One region of the Agrobacterium sp. 5Ca39 genome, then DNA from elsewhere that is predicted to be linked to it. Evidence: predicted binding sites of a transcription regulator. Region 1 holds the regulator's gene; the other holds the start of a gene.

Region 1 (6,812 bases):
CAATCGGCAATTGGGCATGAAAAAGCCCGCCGGAGGGCGGGCTGGATTGGCGGGGGACCTGCCCTCCCCACCGTCATCCTCGCCCTTGAGGCGAGGATCCAAAAACGTACCGTGGTGGATCCTCGGGTCAAGCCCGAGGATGACATCTCATATGTAGATGCGTTTTTCACCACCTATGCCCGCAAGACAGCGGGCCCAGAAACCCGAACGCAAATTAACCGCGCAGGATTGAACGGCCGGCGTAAGCAGCCTGGGGGCCGAGCATTTCCTCGATACGGATCAGCTGGTTATACTTTGCGAGCCGGTCGGAACGGGCAAGCGAGCCGGTCTTGATCTGACCGCAGTTCGTGGCAACTGCGAGATCGGCGATGGTCGAATCTTCGGTCTCGCCCGAACGGTGCGACATGACGGCGGTGTAGCCGGCCTTGTGGGCGGTTTCGACCGCGTCCAGCGTCTCGGAAAGCGAACCGATCTGGTTGACCTTGACGAGGATGGAGTTGGCGACGCCCATCTTGATGCCGTCGCGAAGACGCGCGGAGTTGGTGACGAAGAGATCGTCGCCGACCAGCTGGCACTTATTGCCGATGAGATCGGTCAATGTCTTCCAGCCGTCCCAGTCGTCTTCAGCCATCCCGTCTTCGATGGAAATGATCGGGTACTTGGCAACGAGGTCAGCAAGGTATTCAGCCATGGCGCCCGATTCCAGCGTGCGGCCTTCACCCTCGAGAACGTATTTGCCGTTTTTGAAGAATTCGGTCGATGCACAGTCGAGGCCGACATACATGTCTTCGCCCGGACGGTAACCGGCCTTTTCGATCGACTTCATGATGAAATCGAGCGCGGCAGGCGCGCTTTCGAGACCGGGAGCGAAACCGCCTTCATCGCCGACATTGGTGTTGTGGCCCTGCGCGGACAGTTCTTTCTTCAGCGTGTGGAACACTTCCGAACCCATGCGCACGGCTTCGCGGATGTTTTCTGCGCCAACCGGCAGGATCATGAATTCCTGGAAGTCGATCGGGTTGTCGGCGTGGGCCCCGCCGTTGATGATGTTCATCATCGGAACCGGCAGCAGATGCGCGTTCGGGCCGCCGACATAACGGTAGAGCGGCAGGCCGGAGGCTTCGGCAGCAGCCTTGGCGATGGCGAGCGACACGCCGAGAATGGCGTTGGCGCCAATGCGCGACTTGTTCGGCGTGCCGTCCAGCGCGATCATCATCTGGTCGATCTGGATCTGGTTTTCAGCATCGAAGCCGCCGATGGCGTCGAAGATTTCGGTGTTGACGGCTTCAACGGCCTTTTCCACGCCCTTGCCGAGATAACGCTTGCCGCCATCACGCAGCTCAACCGCCTCATGCGCGCCGGTGGAGGCGCCCGAAGGAACGGCGGCACGGCCCATGGAGCCGTCTTCGAGGTACACATCGACTTCAACGGTCGGGTTGCCGCGGCTGTCGAGGATTTCGCGCGCGATGATATCGGTAATGGCAGTCATGGTCTCTCCCTTGGGAATGGAACAGATATTTTCCGTCGCCTGTCTTAGACGATGGCGAAGAAATTACAATGACGGCAGGCCGTAGAAAGGGAACCACCGCCATTTAAAATCGATTGGCACGGCACCGCGCCCGCCGCTCAGGCTTTCGCGATGGCGTCGAAGGCCAGCAGCTTTTCGAGCAGTTTCGGCATATCCTTCAGGTGAACCATGTTCGGGCCGTCAGAAGGCGCATTGTCCGGGTCCTCATGGGTCTCGATGAAGAGGCCTGCGACACCAACGGCGACAGCTGCGCGAGACAGCGTTTCGACAAATTCCCGCTGACCGCCGGTGGAACCGCCCTGCCCGCCCGGCTGCTGCACCGAGTGGGTGGCGTCGAAGACAACAGGTGCGCCGAGGGATGCCATGATCGGCAGAGAACGCATGTCGGAGACCAGCGTATTGTAGCCGAAGGACGCGCCGCGTTCGCACAGCAGCACATTGGGGTTGCCGCTTTCATTCAGTTTGGCGAGCACGTTCTTCATGTCCCATGGCGCCAGGAACTGGCCTTTCTTGACATTGATGACTCGGCCGGTTTTTGCGGCGGCAACGAGAAGATCGGTCTGACGGCTGAGGAAGGCCGGGATCTGCAGCACATCCACCACTTCGGAAACGATGGCGCACTGTTCTTCGGTGTGAATGTCGGTCAGGACCGGAAAGCCGAATTCCTTCTTGAGATCGGCAAAGACCTGCATGGCACTGTCCAGACCGATGCCACGCTTGCCGGAAAGCGAGGTGCGGTTCGCCTTGTCGAAGGATGACTTGTAAACGAGGCCGATTCCGAGCCCGTCACAAAGCTCCTTCAAGACACCCGCAATCATGAAGGCGTGCTCCCGGCTTTCCATCTGGCAGGGGCCGGCGATCAGTGAAAAACGCTCGCTATTGCAAAAGGAAACCTTGCTGGCGCCCTGGCCGGCGGTGACTTTGAGATTGTTCGTGACGCTCATCTTTTTTCCTCGAAGGCGAAATCGACGCCCTGTCCGGGTGCTGCGGGCACCACCAGACGGCCGCCCGCTTCTGCGCTGGACACGCCATTAGCAGCAAGTACCGTCGCTGTCACGGCAAGATCGTCAACGGAAAAGACGACGCCCATGCCGCGCAGGCCCTCACCGTTTTTTCCCGCAGCCTTCGGGTCGACGCCAGAAAGGGCGGGTCTTTCACTCAGCCTCACCCTTGCATTGCCGGTTTCGAAAACGACATCACCATCCGGAGACACAACGCCGTTGCAGCCGAAAACCGTTTCTATCAAGTGGGTGTCACTCCGCGTACCGGAACACAGCACGATCTCGCGAAGGCCCAGAACTCCGTTCTGGTGACGTTCCAGTGCAGCACGGTCCCCCGGCAGTGCCTGCAGGCGTTGACAACTGAAGAGGAAGAAATCCGCAGCCGATCCGCTTGCCGCGAAAGCAAGCCGGAACGCCGCCTCGCCTGACGATCCGTCCGGCATTTGCATGGGCCGCGAAAATTCGAAGACCTCGCCGGCCGATACGCCGGACGCCACGAATCTCCGGTGATCGGCACGAGCGTCAGCAGTGGAGGCCACAAGGGCAGAAAAACCTTCCTGTCCGTACGATCGCCGGAATGCCTGATCCCTGCCGGTGAAAACATCGCCTCTCTCGACCGACGCGATATAGCTGACCCGGTCAGCAATTGTCAGAGGCTCCAGATAGGTGCCATCCCTGAAGAACACACAGGCATTCTCCGTGCCGAACGGATGGAGAGCCTGTGGCGCGACCGTAAAGCCAAGGACCTTGAGCCGCGCGGCCGCTACCGCAAGGTCCCGAGCGGGCAGAACGAGATGATCGACGCGATGCCTGTCAGCCATAAATCTTGCCTTTTTGACGCGCCCGGCGCAGATGCCGGGTATTGAAGCTGACAAAAGCACGAAGAGCGCCGGGAATGCAAATGACCGGCCTGCGCGTCGATTCCGGTATCGGCAAAGGCTGGAGTTCAAGAAAGCGACGGCATCCCGCCCGTCAGTCATCGTTTCCCGCTTCGGCGTTGTCCCTAAGATCAAATCACGATCAGAGACGCATCCTTCACGAAATTTTAGGGGATTGCGGAACACATATGGAACATATAGTGTTCGTTCTGTATTTGTTTCGCGACTTCAACGACGATTCTCAAGGGTGTTTTCCTCATGCTCACGCGCAAACAGCAGGAATTGCTTCTCTTCATTCATGAAAGAATGAAAGAGTCCGGCGTGCCGCCCTCCTTCGATGAAATGAAGGACGCACTCGATCTTGCCTCCAAATCCGGCATCCACCGGCTGATCACCGCTCTGGAAGAGCGAGGGTTCATTCGCCGGCTACCTAACAGGGCGCGAGCGCTTGAAGTGATCAAGCTGCCGGAGGCCTATGTGCCCGGTGCGAGGCCGCAACGGGGCTTCTCGCCGAGCGTTATTGAAGGCAGCCTCGGCAAGCCCAAGATGCCAGAGCCCGCCCCTGCCCCAAAGGCGCCTGCGAACGATATAGCAGGCGTGGCAACCGTGCCCGTCATGGGCCGGATCGCTGCCGGTGTGCCGATCTCAGCCATTCAGAACAATACGCATGACGTGGCGGTTCCGGTGGACATGCTTGGCTCGGGCGAACATTACGCGCTCGAGGTCAAGGGCGATTCGATGATCGAGGCCGGCATCTTCGATGGCGATACCGTCATCATTCGCAACGGTAACACCGCCAATCCCGGCGATATCATCGTGGCGCTGGTGGATGACGAGGAAGCGACGCTGAAGCGCTTCCGTCGCAAAGGCGCTTCGATCGCACTTGAAGCAGCAAACCCTGCCTATGAGACCCGCATTTTCGGACCTGATCGGGTTAAAATCCAGGGCAAGCTGGTAGGGCTGATCCGCCGGTATCATTGATGCTGCTGCCGGTCCGGATAAGGCCGGAGCGGTCGATGAGCGATAAATCAGGCCTTCAAGATGAACGGCGCGTCATTCCACTCGAGTGATGCGCCTTTTCTTTTTAATGGCGGCGAAGGCGGCTTTGCCAGAGGACGTCGGCAGGGATGGCGCCCCACCCATCAATTGGCGTTATGGGAGCGATGGATTCTTTGCGATATTCCGGGCCGGGCCGCTGGTATAAAAACCCGCTTCACAATCAGGAGACCCGCAATGTACGATCTTTATATCGCCAACAAGAATTACTCCTCCTGGTCGCTGAGGCCATGGGTCCTGATGCGCACGCTCGGTATCGCCTTCGAGGAGAAACTCGTCCCGTTTGGTGAAGGCGTGTCATTCTCCACCTTTTCCCCAACTGGCAAGGTGCCTTGCCTCGTCGATGATGGCGTGACGATTTGGGAGTCACTCTCGATCGCCGAATATCTTGCCGAACGTCATCAAGGGGTATGGGCAAGCGACAAGCATGCGAGAGCCTGGTCGCGGTCGGCAGCAAGCGAAATGCATGCGGGATTTTCGTCCCTTCGCAATCTCTACCCCATGTCCGTTGGCGTTCGTGTCAGACCGAACGTCAGCGATGCCGGGCTTGCGGCGGATATAAAGCGTGTCGATGCGTTGTGGAGCGAGGGCCTGTCGAATTTCGGCGGTCCCTATCTCGCCGGTCAGAAGTTCACGGCGGTGGATGCCTTCTACTGCCCTGTGGCACTCCGTTTCCAGACGTATGGCGCAGACCTTTCTCCTGCGGCAAAAGCCTATTGTGAGCGACTGCTCGCTCTGCCTTCCATGCGCGAATGGTATGAGGCGGGACTGAAGGAGACCTGGCGTGACGCGGCACATGAAGAGGAGATCGCCGGAATCGGCGAATTGACGATGGATCTACGCGCAAAGGCCTGACGATCCTTGCCGGTGGCGATCATTGCGACGCCGCCAGCAGACGGGTGATCGTTTCAGGCAATTCACGGTCGAAACGCCCGGTTTTCCAGTCATAATATCGATGTTCACTCCACGGGCGGTTTGCGCCCGCGGTTGACGCCCGTAGCCGACCGACAACGCCGGGCTGATCGCTCCTCGCGAAGTCTATCTCCACGGAACCGATGCGCCGCAATATGTCGCGGTTGAGGAGTAACGCGCCCGAGCGACACTGTGCAAACGACGTTCTGCGGGAAACAATGACGATGTCGGCAATGTCACATGCCTTTCCGGCGAGGCGGCCGTCTTCCAGTACGATGATCCATTCGCCGCTTTCCGCACGCGCCACGCACCAGCGACCTGACTTGCATGTAAAAATTCCAGGCGCTGCATCCTTCAACGCAGCCGCCATGTCTCGTCCCACAGCCTTTATTTCGTCCCGCGTGAGCTTTGATTTCTTGGTGAGTGCGATGCCGGACGCGGTTGGAACGTCTTTTCTGAGGATAACGGGCGCGAGCGGTTTCTCCGGAAGCAGCAGCGCCCTTTGCCACTGGTCATAGATGAAGCCATGCGGCCGGGTTTTTGTGGCATAAACCTTGTTCTCGTCCAGAAGCGCGACCAGAGAACCGTCTTCGTAAACGAGGAGATCGGGCAGATCGCGCTGAGATGTCGCTGCCGAGAGGCCGAAGGCAAGCAGCAGAGGCGGAATGCCCAAAAGCGCAAGGCGGCTGCGCAGCAGGGTCAGCAGCAGGAAGCCAGCCGAGGCGATGCCGATGAACCAGCCATGCGGACGTCCGGTCGCGGCGCTGCCACCCCAGGAGGCGACTTCGTCCGCGACCTCTATGACCAGCGCCATGCCATGGCCCATGACCTTCAGGAATGGCGCGTCGAGCCCGAACGGCATCAGCAGCATGGCAATCAGACCGAAGGGCATGACGATCAGCGACATGAGCGGCGTGGCGGCGAGATTGGCAAAAAGTCCGTAGGTGGTGACACGCTGGAAATGTTCGGCAGAATAGATTGCTGTCGAAAGCCCACCGATCAGCGACGTTGTGATAACGCCGCCGATCACGGCACCTGCCGTTTGCGCTACCGTCACCCAAGCCGGTTTTCGCCCGGTAAAAAGACGCTCGCGGTCAATGCGCCAGCGGCTCCAGGCTGCATAGGCAGAAACGAGCGCGATCGTTGCGGCAAATGACATCTGAAAGCTTGGACCCATCACTTCGGACGGGGACAGCGCCAGTATCACGAGGGCGGAGAGCGCAACATTTCTCAGGCTGAGCGAGGGCTGATCGAAGAGCACCGCAATCAGCATCACGGACATCATCAGCCAGGCCCGCTCGGCGGAAACTGCGAAACCGGAAATCAGATAGTAGCAAAGTGTCATCAGGAGCGCTGCGAAGGCGGATATCTTCTTGACCGGCCATCGCTGGGCAAAGGCTGGGAAAAGGCTGAATGCGAGCCTCATGCCGACAAAGA
Region 2 (6,812 bases), on a different replicon from region 1:
TGTTGTGCCTGATACAGGTGACGATGTCCTGCAATTGCCGACGGCCCGGCTCATGAAACAGCACATCATTGGTGACGACGGTTCTGACCTTGAACCGCGCCGCCATGTTGGAAATCTCATGCAGGCGCAACTGGTCGTTCGGTCGCCGACGCAGACAGAGAGAGACGTAAGCGCGATCACCAAACAGCTCAGCCATTTTTCGAAGCTGGATCGCGCAAAGATCATCCGGCAGATCCGGCACCAGAACGCCGATCATGCCCTCGGAGTAAGCGACGATATCGTCCCAGTGCAGGATGCAGTTGTTCTTGCCGCCACGCGATTTGCCCAACGTGATGAGGCGCGTCAAACGTGAATAGGCGGATCGGTCCATCGGATAGACCAGCACAGACATGCCATCCGCGAGATCGAGCCGACAGCCGACGACCAGGCGCAGACCCGTGGCGCGGGATGCTTCCAGCGCGCGGACGATCCCTGCCAGCGAATTGCGGTCGACGACGCCGAGTGCTTCGATGCCGAGCTGTTTCGCCGTCTCGAACAATTCCTGTGCAGAGGAGGCGCCGCGCAGGAAGGAAAAGTGGGTCGTGACCTGAAGCTCGGCGTAGCTCATGCGAAGATCCCGTGGCAGAACCAGCGATGGGAACCGGTTTCGGGGTCGACGCCGTCGCCGGAGCGGAATACCCACAGGCGCTCGCCTGCCTCGTCCTCGATGACAAAGTAGTCGCGCACCGCCTCCATCTCGGCGTCGCGCTGCCACCACTCCCCGAAGATGCGTTCCGGGCCATCGGCGCGTTTGACCTTACGGCGCTTGCCGCGCCACACGATCGAGACGGGCGGCCGGTCAGGCATCAGAGCGATTGCCTCGATCAGTTCGGGGCATGATAAAAGCCGGACCGGACGGCGCCAGTGGCTCACCCAGCCAATTGCAATCGGTTCAGCAACCGGACTGATCCGCTGGACGGAGCGTTCCGGCACATCGGATGCAACCGGCGCGACGCGATAGACCCTCTGTCCACGGTTTCCATAAATGTCGATCAGAGGCGTCACATCGGTGATGTCATCCTCGACCAGAGCAGAGACTTTCTGCGCCTCTTCCAATGGCTCGGCCAGAACGGCAACAAGGATGAGCTTCTCGATCCCGAAACCCGGCTCGATCTTTTCGGTCCGGTCCCTGAACAGTTTCGTCAGCCAAGCGATGTCCCGGGCAGGCTTGGCGGTGCCTGCGCGAATGGCCTGCCTGGTACCGTCGACCTTCTCGACGATCAGGTCGGCACGGCGCACCCCAAGGCCGCGCTTGTGAAGCTCATCGACCAGCTGGACGACGAGGCGGCCGACATATTTGTTGATCGTTTCGGCAGCGCCAATCGGTTCAGCCAAGGCTTTCGAAACCTCGACCAGCTCAGGCGTGCGGATCGGCTCGATCGGCTCGGCGACACGACAGAGCATCTGATCGAGGCGGCGGCCGACCTCCGGTCCGAAGCGGAGCGTCAGCGGCGCTCGCGGGGTGTTGGCAAGCTCACCGATCGTCTGGAAACCAAGGATGCGGAGATCGCTGACAATCTTTGCCGGCAGGCGCAGGAGCGATATCGACAGTTTTTCCACCGCGCGGACTGTCTCGCCTGACGGAATGACAATCTTCTCGCGGTTGATGGCGCGGGCACAGGCATGGGCCGCACCCCAGCTGTCGGCGACCGCCACGCGGGCAGTCAGCTTCCTGCCCAGAAACTGGTTGGCGATCTTTGTCACCATTGGCAGCTCGCCGCCCTGCAGGTGGTCGGCGCCTTCGGTATCCATGACAATCCCATCGCTCCCGTCGACGGCAACGATTGGTGAATAGATTGTCAGTGCCCAGAGCGTGATGCGTTCGAGGGCTACCCGATCGGCTTCGATATCCGCGTCGACCATCATCAGACCGCGAAACAGCGACTGCGCCTTCGCCGCCGGCATGCCGACATGCACGCCTGCCGCTCTGGCAGCCGGGTCGGCAGCCGAAACCCATCGCTTCGAACCGCTTCTTGCAATCACGGCGATCGGCTGTTCAGGCGGAATGGAGGGATCTGCGCGCCGTATTCGATCCGTCGGCAGATCCGGAAGATAAATGGATACGACCCTTGTCATCACACGCTCTCACGAGAAACTCAGCACACTCACCCGCTTTCACGCGCATCAATTCCAGAAACCACTGAGGCCTGCCCACCCCCGGGACCGGCAGTGCCTCGGACGGCATGACGCTGACGCGCCATCTCGTCGTTGACGCCGTCGGCTGGCCAAAATCATTCGCCTCCGTCTGCCGCCGCCATCGCCGAACGCCGAGCGCCATGGTCCCGGTTCGCTCGGCGGCCAGCTGCAATCGGCGGGAACTCACCATCGGCAGGCGGACAAGTTCGCCAACAACGGCGCCGAGACCGCCGAAGGATAGGCCCTCCTCCATGTTGGCCAGCACATCCTCTTCCCTGTCGGACTCGACGAAGATGACGCGGTCGGGATGGAGACCGACCTGGGCAAGCGCCGGAAAGAACAGGTCGGGTCGCGTCAGACACCAGATGATGGGGCCTTTGGTTCGCGCGGCAATGCCGGCCACAAAAAGCGCGGCAGCCGCTCCGTCGACTGTACCGGATCCTCCGCCCGCAAACTCATGCAGGGCTCCATAAGCAAGACCCCCGCCAGGCAAGGCCGCATCGATCTCGGGCACACCGAAAGCGAGCGTTCCGGCCCGCTTCGCCGCGCCGCCCTCCATCGAGGCGATGCGGTCACGCAAGTCACAGATCACATCGGACAACCCCTTTGGGCGCGCAGCGGTCATCGTTCACGGCTCCCTTCAAGGTCGTGTTCAAAGGATCGACATCATGTCGTACAGGCTATTTGTTCATTGTTTGTTCCGACGCTACAAAAGAGTCAAGCACCAGAAAGTTGAGGAATATTATCCCAATATTAGCAAACCTGAAGATTCTAAGAAGATTCAACGACGTAGGAAGCAAAGATTTTTTTAAGAAAGTAGCCGGTGGAGTTCTTGTTTTGTGGCCGCCGACAAGGATAGCCACGAGCTACCTTGGATATCTAAACTGACCGAGCAATCTCTTTCGCAGACATGCAAGGAGCTACTCCCCCAAACACGCTCTAGCAGCGACAGCCTGGTCAGCCATTTCTCCCCGCTCCTACTTCTGCCCATCAGGAACAATCAGCCAAAACAACTGCACCAGGTCATCCCACAAGCGGCCCAGATCCTCGATCATTGCGGTGATTTCGATGTAAGCGAACACACCGGCAGTGACCACTGCGGCCAGCGCGCCAAAAAGCAGCCACAGCCAGATACCGCGTTTTCGCGGTGAACTAGACTTGCTTTCCTCAGCCACCGCTGTCCCCTGCCCCGGCTTTCCCCAATCTTCGTATCCTGCCAATTTTACAGCTTGAACGAGAACATCTTGCCTCGATCAGAATGCTCCACATTCGCGATCAAAAAAGTGCATGGCACAGCGGGTAAATACAACTCTGTCCAGCGAAAATTAACCGTAGATCTCCAGTCTGATATGGATTATGCTCTCCTTATTGCCACCAACCGAATTCATAGGCGGTGGCACCTCAGGGTTACTACGTGCTCCCGCCTATATCGTATGGAGGACGGCTACGTGCCCAAACCATCAAATTTCCCCGACTGTCCGCTTCGACGCCTCCTTTTCCGCTGGGCCGCGCGCTTTACCGCTGACGAGCGAGTGCAGAGCCGGCTTGTTGAAAAAACGATTGGCGAGATCATCCGGGATTTTCCAGCCGCCGATCACGACTCCAGGATCGATGTAGAGCTTCTCGCGACTTTGCGAGGCGTCGCTTTACAAGAATTCAGTGCTCGTCCTCGCCCACGCGTTGAGCGTCGTTCCGAGAACGACCAACTGTCGAGCGACGGTCAGTGAAGAGTGGTTGACGTTCCGGGTGGACCGAAAAGTGCATCGGCTATATCCCGAAGCTCCGCGCTATCGCCGCTCACAGAGTAACCGCGGTCGTTCGATTTGGCCCGGTTCGCGAAAACGAATGGCACATTGGCGTTCTCCAGTGCAATCGAAACATTCAGCAACGTCTGATCGTCGATCTCCACGTCGACGATTGCGGCGTCAACATCCCACTCGAGTAACGCATCGAGCAGGCATCGTGTCGATCGAACCGATCCCAGGACGGTGGCCCCTGCTGCCTGCAGCCGCTGACGGCACGCAAATGTCAGCATAAGGCGTTGTTCTACGATGATCAGCTTTTTCCCACGAAACGCTCGCAACATAGAGATATCCTCTGTTTGCGCAATGAACCGCCTGCGAGCGGAAGACGCGGTCGGTTCTCGTGTTATCCATGGCTTGCAGCTTGGCAATTAGCGACTGCTGTCATGGCATTCATGCCAAACCGCGCATAGCGATGAGGGTTCCCGCTGAGACGATACCTTTTCAGAGGGTCCGATGGAACCATGTTCTTTGAAGGCGGTTGAAAAATCTGCGAGACAAAACAGGTAGCTAAGACATGCAGCGGTATTACTTCCACGTTCGGGACGCTGACGGCCTCTCCGAAGACACTGAGGGAACCATGCTGGCAAGTGACGAGCGCGCGTACATCGAGGCCGCGCAGGCTGCAAGAGAAATGCTGGCGGAAAAAATCCTCAAGGATGAAATCGTGGATGGTGCAGAGTTTGAGGTTGTCAGAGGCGACGGCGTGCTCGTCGCAAAAATCCCCCTGAAATCTGTCGTCCGGTTTGAATGAACCTTCCTGCCTGGCGATGACGAGACAACGCCCACCTCGACCTGGTCGTCCGCTTGAACTGCCATCCGGCCTTGGTGGCCTCCTGCATGGAACCAAACCATAATCCGTTGCCTTTTCACCGTTGAGTTCGCGGGCTGTGTGCACCGGACGTAACAGGGTGACGAAGACGAACCCGTTTCTCATCCCGCACGACCAAAAGACGATTGCGCGTCCACATGTCCGGCCCGTGCCTCATCCCGTATTCCTTCGAAGCGGGAGGTGGATTTTACCGGGGATACCCATGGCCAACGACAAGCTTTCGACCTACAGGCAGAAACGCGATTTTCAGAAGACGCAGGAGCCAAGCGGAAAAACGAAGCTGAAAGCTTCAAACCGCAGGCGCTTTGTCATCCAGAAACATGACGCCACGCGGCTCCATTATGACCTGCGCCTCGAACTCGACGGCGTCTTCAAGTCCTGGGCTGTGACCAAGGGACCGTCTCTCTATCCCCAGGACAAGCGCCTGGCCGTGGAGGTGGAAGACCACCCGCTGGACTATGGTGACTTCGAAGGCACGATTCCCAAAGGCCAGTATGGCGGCGGCACGGTCATGCTCTGGGACCGCGGCTACTGGGAGCCGGAAGGCAACAGGACGCCCGAGCAGGCTCTCGCCAAGGGCGACTTCAAGTTTACCCTTGAAGGAGAGCGGCTGCATGGCAGCTTCGTGCTGGTGCGGATGCGCAACGACCGTGAGGGTGGCAAGCGGACGAACTGGCTGCTGATCAAGCATCGCGACGACTTCTCGGTCGAAGAAAACGGCGACGCCATCCTTGACGAAAAAAACACGTCGGTTGCCTCGGGCAGAACCATGGCCGCCATCGCCGCAGGTAAAGGAAAGAAACCAAAACCGTTCATGGTGCAGAGCGGCGATGTGCAGGCCGACGCTGTCTGGGACAGCAATCACGGACTGGCGGCAGACAAACGTGCGGCGGATACGAAGAAAAGGCGCCCGGCAGCGCGGACAGCAGCGAAGTCCGCGATGCCCGATTTCATACCTCCGCAGCTTTGCGAAACGCTCGACCGCCCACCCTCGGCCGATGGCTGGATCCACGAGATCAAATTCGACGGATACCGTATTCAGGCGCGCATTGAAAATGGCGAAGTCACGCTGAAGACGCGCAAGGGGCTGGACTGGACGGCCAAGTATCCGGCGATTGCGACATCGGCCGCAAGCTTGCCTGATGCCATCATCGACGGTGAGATCTGTGCACTCGATGAAAACGGTGCCCCAGACTTCGCCGCACTTCAGGCGGCGCTGTCAGAAGGTAAAACGGATGCGCTCGTCTATTTTGCTTTTGACCTGCTGTGCGAGGGGAGTGAGGATCTAAGGCAACTGCCGCTTACGGAACGCAAGAAAAGGCTCGAAGCGCTTCTGAGCGAGGCGGGGGAAGATCCGCGCCTGCGGTTCGTCGAACACTTTGAGACCGGCGGCGATGCAGTATTGAAATCGGCCTGCAAGCTCTCGCTGGAGGGCATTGTCTCGAAGCAGGCGGATGCCCCCTATCAGTCGGGGCGCACCGATACCTGGGCGAAATCCAAATGCCGCGCCGGACATGAGGTTGTCATTGGCGCTTACGCGAAAACCAACGGCAAGTTTCGTTCACTTCTTGTCGGCGTCTTCAGGGACGATCACTTCGTCTATGTCGGGCGGGTCGGGACCGGCTATGGTGCCAAAACGGTGGATACAATCCTGCCGAAGCTCCGGGAACTGGAAACCTCAAAGTCGCCCTTTACCGGAATAGGCGCTCCGAAAAAGGAACCCAACATCGTCTGGGTCAAGCCCGAACTGGTGGCCGAGATCCAGTTCGCCGGCTGGACCGCGGACGGACTTGTCCGTCAGGCAGCCTTCAAGGGTTTGCGCCAAGACAAGCCGGCGAAGGAGGTCGAGGCCGAAAAGCCGGCATCGCCGGGAAAGACCGATACTCCGACGCCGGCCGCGACAAAGCCATCGAGTCCCGCGCGCGGCAAGAACGCCAAGGCCGAGGTGATGGGCGTGATGATCTCCAGCCCTGACAAGCCGCTCTGGCCCGATGCAAATGACG

What was found. The regulator LexA, encoded in region 1, represses DNA repair genes until DNA is damaged. The targets are predictions, from matches to a motif close to TGTTCNNNNTGTGTTCNG.
Region 2: a site for LexA is predicted at 2,861-2,878, ahead of ACZ47E_RS15925 (ImuA family protein). Genes of this name have one in related genera too.

The regions. Positions count from the first base shown of each region.
Region 1 covers NZ_AP026436.1:1,028,604-1,035,415, reverse strand. Annotated here, with positions in the region: gene eno (phosphopyruvate hydratase) at 215-1,489, opposite strand; gene kdsA (3-deoxy-8-phosphooctulonate synthase) at 1,627-2,472, opposite strand; gene ACZ47E_RS05045 (VOC family protein) at 2,469-3,350, opposite strand; gene lexA (transcriptional repressor LexA) at 3,666-4,388, shown strand; gene ACZ47E_RS05035 (glutathione S-transferase family protein) at 4,641-5,318, shown strand; gene ACZ47E_RS05030 (ComEC/Rec2 family competence protein) at 5,338-6,812, opposite strand, start outside.
Region 2 covers NZ_AP026437.1:451,193-458,004, reverse strand. Annotated here, with positions in the region: gene ACZ47E_RS15935 (error-prone DNA polymerase) at 1-607, opposite strand, end outside; gene ACZ47E_RS15930 (Y-family DNA polymerase) at 604-2,115, opposite strand; gene ACZ47E_RS15925 (ImuA family protein) at 2,036-2,800, opposite strand; gene ACZ47E_RS15920 (hypothetical protein) at 3,153-3,350, opposite strand; gene ACZ47E_RS15915 (response regulator) at 3,896-4,210, opposite strand; gene ACZ47E_RS15910 (DUF6894 family protein) at 4,495-4,731, shown strand; gene ligD (DNA ligase D) at 5,012-6,812, shown strand, end outside.